2 regions of the Paenibacillus sp. FSL E2-0190 genome follow, and region 2 is predicted to be linked to the other one. Evidence: predicted binding sites of a transcription regulator. Region 2 holds the regulator's gene; the other holds the start of a gene.
The links. The regulator CtsR, encoded in region 2, represses protease genes until heat stress. The targets are predictions, from matches to a motif close to ATGGTCAATAAAGGTCAAACA.

Region 1 (3,204 bases), 790 kb from region 2:
ACGTAGACCCATCGTAAGCATGGTATGGACAACCTGACCCTCTTCATTGAAATAATAGCCAAAAGATTCGGCCACTGCCCCTTCACCCTGGATTTCCGAGACTGTAGCCTCGTCCAGTTTGCGGCGGCGGGTCATTTCAATGGCATCCCCAATCCCATGTACAATAATACGCGAACTACGGATGGTTTGTACAATCTCTCCAATATTAGAGTCAAGTGCCAGCGATTGGTATGCATCCCCGCTAAGCAAATCAGGGACATGCAACAACCGGTAGTTGGCTCCAACCCGCTTTGCCATGGTTGAGGCAATCGTGTTGGCTTGAATCTCCATACTCTCTCCTAATCCTCCACGCGCCGGAACAAACCAAGCGTTCTTATAGGAAAGGGACAACGGCGGTGCCAGTTGATCAGCCATATCGGCAAGCGTCGATCCACCTGTGACGGCAACTGTATCATCTGCGCGAAGTATACTCAGCAGCGCTTTCGCACCCGCTCGGCCAAGCTCTCGTTTGGTGAACGGCGATGACTCACAATCACCCGGTACTACAATAACTTTATCCAGACCATACGTTGCTCGAATTTTCTCTTCCAGCTCATCCAGACCAAATAGGCTCTTAACAACCGGCTCTAGCAAATCAAGCAGTCTACGTCCAGCAGCGCTAATGCGCATGCCAACACTCTCGATCTCAATAAGCCCTTGCGATTTCAGAAGATCCGTCTCGGCACGCAGTACCCGCTCAGTCATATCTAGCGAAGCGGCTAGCGTTCTGCGCCCAATAATATCGGACAGCATGATCTGATGAAGAATCGTGTACCGTCTCTTAAGGGTTTCCATGAGATCAGGCAGAAGCTGCTTTTGGATATCTAATAAATTACGCATACTTTCACTCCTGCAACTTCGTCTTCCTCTATTCCCTTGTTCATGGTCTCAAAACGTCCCGGGTAAACTTTTTAAGTCCCACCCATATTCTAACCAAATATTGCTCGAAGCGCAAGTCTTCCGAGAGTAGAATTCTCAAGCGCTTGTCTTCTTATACATTAATAAGGTCAGAAAAAGATATAGCGCCCGATGCCTGTCCCTAGAGCGCTTGTCCAGTATTAATATTACATTGCAATTGTGTAAAAATTGTATTATAATCATTTTTGTTGCGCCCGTGGTCCAATGGATATGACGTAGGCCTCCGAAGCCTGAGATCCAAGTTCGATTCTTGGCGGGCGCGCCATTAATTTCATTTTTGCACATAATTTAGTAGTGCCTATACTACTACTTAACCAAAGAGCCGCTTGTCGGCTCTTTTTTTTGAATATAAGTTTGACTTTCTTTGACTTTTTGTTTGAATTTGTTTATCATGTGGGTAATACGGCAAGAGTAAAAATGAATACATTTGAAGAACCAATATCAAGGAGGTTTTCCACGTGAGTTATATTCCTATGGTAGTAGAACAGAGCAACCGCGGCGAGCGCGCTTATGACATCTATTCCCGCCTGCTGAAGGACCGCATCATTTTCCTTGGAACGGAGGTTAATGACGTGGTAGCCAATTCTATCATCGCACAAATGCTGTTCTTGGCTGCCGAAGATCCTGACAAGGACATTCACCTTTACGTGAATAGCCCAGGCGGTTCCATTACTGCAGGTATGGCTATTTTTGATACAATGCAGTACATTAAACCAGACGTTTCCACCATCTGTGTGGGGATGGCAGCTTCCATGGGAGCTTTCCTGCTAAACGCTGGCGCCAAAGGCAAACGCTTCGCACTGCCTAACAGCGAGATCATGATCCACCAGCCTCTGGGTGGTGCTCAAGGTCAAGCAACGGACATTGAAATCCGTGCCCGCCGCATCCTCAAATTGCGCGATAAGCTGAACCGTATTCTAGCAGAACGTACGGGTCAACCTCTAGAACGTATTGAGAAGGATACAGATCGCGACTACTTCATGACTGCTGCAGACGCGGCTGAATACGGTATCGTAGATAAAGTAATCGAGAAGACATTGCCTAGCGGTGTGTAAGCTATAAAGTAAAAATATAAAGAGGCTGTGCTCTATCCGTTATGGTTAGAGCACAGCCTCTTTATATTTTATAGAAGACCTAAATCCAATTAAGCCAGCCCGCCATAACCTAGCGCATCCAGCTTCTCGGCAATTACGCGATAACCCCGGCCATTCGGATGCAAATGATCGATGGATAACAGCCCTCTCTCATTTCCTGCGAACTCACTGTAAATCGAAGCAAATCCACATACTCGGCTGCTGTACTGTGCTGCGTATTGATTAAACTGCCTGACCCACTCTGTCGCACCAACCACCTGAGGATAGGGGTTATATAATCCCACAATTCTAATGATAAAAGGTCTACGCGTCCTTGCCTTCAATTGTATAAGGATATTCATAATTGCAGAGAAATTTTGTTTGCATTCCTGAAGCGATCTGCGCAGTTCTGCGGATAAGTTGCCTTGCTGTCTTGCTGCTGATTTGGCCGCGTGAATCAAATCATTACCACCGATAGACACAGTGATGATATCGGCTTCTCGAACGGCTTCACGCATCATGGAATTTCCGCGCAGCCGCTGCTCCAGCTCTGAAGTAGTCATTCCGTTCACGCCTAAATTCGTAGAGGCTACAGTAGTCCGCAGTCTCCCTTCTGCCATTCTACGGTAAACCGGAACAAAACCGTTACCTGGCAGAGCACCAAATCCAGTCGTCAAGGAATCGCCAATTGCAGTATATTGGTAGCCCATAGCTCTCCCCCGTTCATAAACTAGTTACTCCCTTTAGCATATGAACAAGAGACAACTCTGGTAAGGGGAAGATGTCTTGTGCCGACATTAGCGGAGACGAAGCATTTCCATTTATTTTATGCCAGCAAACGGGCTACTGCCATCCGGCAAAAGCTCTTTGAAACTAAAAGTATACTCAGGGAAGCCTGCAGCATACGCTGTGTACTCATATAATTGGAAGAACAGAACAACCTTGTCGTCCTTCAGATAGAAATATTTCTCCGTATTCAATCCGTTGAATCCTCCCAAATAACTATCCTCTGCCTTCAGCAGCTTGCTCAGCTTTGCATTCAGCTGTTTTTTGTAGTTTGGATTAGCTCCAAACAGGTCGCCCAACAGTAGACGTTTACCATCCTTAAGCGAGAAGGTGAAGGCTTCACGGTTAGTCATTCCATGGGCGCCGCCCGTATCACTATACTGATGCA
Region 2 (3,204 bases):
ATCAAAAGCGTAATTCACAGCCGATTCGAAGATATCATCGATGGCTGTCGCACGTTCCCATGCTTCTCTTACCTGAAGACCCGGGAACAGACATTGGATCCGCAGATGGTCTTCTTCGTTAATCATGATGCTGACCGACTCATCTTCATTTAATATCACAGCTGCGCCACGTGAATCATTAGCCAGATTAGGACTGATGAGATGTTTCTCGACCAATACCTTTTTATCCAGTTCATTCACTTCAGCAAGCTTTATCAGTTGAAAAGATCCGAATACGGCAGCAGTTTCCCCATGAAACACAGGGGCCAGCAGCTCTAATACTTCTTCCGATTGCTCTAAGGAAGCAAGCATAGGGAATGGAAGATGCTCTAAATTACGTGCAATACGCATACGGCTGCTAATTACAATCTCGGAGTGACTGCCTCCCGAGCGCATCCAATCACTAAGCGCTTGTTCAGTAAATCGGAGACTTGACATGTCATATCCCCCCTATATATCAAAGACTTTACTCTTGTGCCATTTCTTTTTCAAGTTGTCGAATTTGATCCCGCAGCTCTGCCGCAGTTTCGAATTCCTCCTGTGCGATACTTTGCTGTAATTCCAGCTTCAATTCATCAATTTGCCGTTTGAACACAATCTGTGCTCCAGCACGTTTGGGAATCTTGCCTACATGCGAAGTGCTGCCATGCACCCGTTTAAAGAGCGGGTCCAGTGCACTGTTAAAATATTTATAACAGGAGCTGCAGCCAAAACGACCCAATTTGCTAAACTGCGAGTACGTCATTCCACAATTCTCACATTGCAGACTCTGCGTAGTCTTCGTAGCAGCCGTCTTTTCCTTACCGGCCCCTTCAAGATCAAGCAGACCGGACAGCAAGCTGTGAATGGAGAATCCTCCAGCAGTTCCCGGGATCAGTTCACCCTTCTCCCGCGCACAGCTCTCGCAGATATGAAATTCTGTCTTCTCTCCATTCACGATCTTGGTGAAATGGAGTGTTGCTGGCTTGACGCCACATTCCTGACATTGCATAAGCGAAAGCCCCTCCCTTATGATTGACAATTATTTGCCTAACAAAGAGATTAACATCGCCTTCATAATCTTGGCCCGAATCTCATCCCGATATGGAATCTTAACCGTTAGGCAATCCCGAGAAACAGCAGCGCGCATAAGACACGCCTCACGCTTGCTTAGAAAACCAGCTTCCTCCAGTTGATAAATCAACCCTTCGGCAGCGTTCTGATCTATCCCGCCACCTATAGTATGGTTTAAATGGGCATGCAGTGCCACGTTTGGCGGCAATTCAAAACGTTGAATACGAATATATCCCCCGCCACCACGCTTACTTTCCACCACATAGCCTTTTTCCAGTGTAAAGCGTGTACTAATAACATAATTGATCTGTGACGGTACGCATGAGAACTGGTCCGCCAGGTCATTTCGCTGGATTTCCACCGTACCTTCGGGACTTTCATGCAAAATATTCTTCAGATATTGTTCAATAATATCAGAGATATTGCGCATCACTCATCCTCCAGTGCTCTTTAAAGCTTCATAATATCGCTTACGGCCCGCATCCTTAATGACATTCATTAGTGAACTTCATTCATATAAGTCTGAAGAAAACTTCACGAATTCAGAGGATCGCACTGTATGTCATCAGGTGCGTTGACTTTGACTTTCTTTGACTTTTTAATATTATAACATATTCTGTGCTAATTCCAAGAGGATTCTCTTATTTTTCACTTTTTTCAGCGAATGTATTCGGAAATAAAGAACTCTCCCAGCATCTTTCGAAGGGGAGAGCCTAATTATTTTCTAAAAATGATCAAAAAGTGCCGTTTCAGCTTGCGGTATGATTTCTTCGAGCCATTCCAGAGCCGTCGGATTACCAGTCACACGTCCATAACGAGCCAGCTCTGCTGGGCGTTTATATCCAAACATTAGAATCGTCAGCGTACCAATCTCACAGCTTAAGTCAGCTGCATCCCGTTCACCCTCTATACGCAAGAAAGCTGCTGCTCCCTTTTCGGAGACAGTCCATTCCCACAACCCGTCATTCCATGGGGCATATTTATCTTCAATATAGATAACCTGTTTCTTCTGACTGTTGTAACGCTTAAAAGAATAACTCTCCACGAATGCTTTAGCATTAACAATACGCGCCATAAAATAAGGATAATTCTCCTGCTCTATACGCGGATCAGGCAGCAAAAAAGGTAACATATCATCGGATGGCACCAGTTTTAGCGATGCACCGGTCACCATCGAATCGTGATTCGCAAGAAATGTCCACAGCCCCTGCCGGGCCTGTTCGTTCAAAAACACAAATTCATCAATGACCAGCTCTCTATTTTCTATCTTATATAGTACGTATCCTTCAGGTTCCCCAAGTTGTGAATAAAATACCGCAGTCTGACCTTCATCATCCAGAACAGAGCTCTCCCACCAGTCCAAATCACGCTTAAGTGTTCCGTTATATCTAACTGCAAAACGATTGTATAAGTTGTCCAATACTTCGATATCTTTAACACCACGTCTTACCTTGCCCTCAACTTCAACCTTCTTGGGAAACCTGGCAACAGGAATGGAGTATTTCTTATATTCACAATAAACTTCCCAACCAAATTTGCGATAAAAGGGGATCAGGAACGGATGCAGAAAAGATAATGTCTGCCCCGCCTCATTCATCGTTTGTAGCGTATGCGCTAGGAGCTTTGCCACATGTCCCTGTCTGCGATTCTCTGGCCATGTCGCTACCCCTGCGAGCCCTCCCATAGGTACTAATCTACCTTGTATGTACACTTCGAATGGAAGAAGAGTAAGTTTGGCTTCCAAAGTACCTTCTTCAAAAGCACCCCATACGCGTTCTGCTTTAAATCTTTCCTTAGCATTCGCCCTTTTCTCACTGGGCAGCTTGTATTGAAAAGCATATTCAGATAAATCCATGCTTAGATCAAACTCTTCTGAGTGCAACTGTCTGATATCCACAAAACTCACCTCATCATTTATGAATTTACTTTTATGGTTAGTATAACAAGAGAGCGTATTGTGTGCGAATTATAAGGATATTTTTCGAACTTTTTTTAGTTATCCACAGCCTTAGGCAGTTTTAAAAATAGTCTTGTAATCTTGTCCTATTCAAGTTAAAATAATTATCCACTTATCAATCCCTCTATCCACATAAATATGACTATATCCACAGC

Region 1: the regulator CtsR is predicted to act here: its motif matches at 1,309-1,329, upstream of clpP (ATP-dependent Clp endopeptidase proteolytic subunit ClpP).

Annotation. Positions count from the first base shown of each region.
Region 1 covers NZ_CP150306.1:183,481-186,684, reverse strand. Annotated here, with positions in the region: gene NST25_RS00915 (sugar-binding domain-containing protein) at 1-879, opposite strand, end outside; tRNA gene NST25_RS00910 (tRNA-Arg) at 1,148-1,222, shown strand; gene clpP (ATP-dependent Clp endopeptidase proteolytic subunit ClpP) at 1,416-2,012, shown strand; gene NST25_RS00900 (GDSL-type esterase/lipase family protein) at 2,102-2,740, opposite strand; gene NST25_RS00895 (DUF4163 domain-containing protein) at 2,852-3,204, opposite strand, start outside.
Region 2 covers NZ_CP150306.1:6,403,332-6,406,535, forward strand. Annotated here, with positions in the region: gene NST25_RS28275 (protein arginine kinase) at 1-477, opposite strand, end outside; gene NST25_RS28280 (UvrB/UvrC motif-containing protein) at 506-1,030, opposite strand; gene NST25_RS28285 (CtsR family transcriptional regulator) at 1,061-1,522, opposite strand; gene NST25_RS28290 (GNAT family N-acetyltransferase) at 1,817-2,989, opposite strand.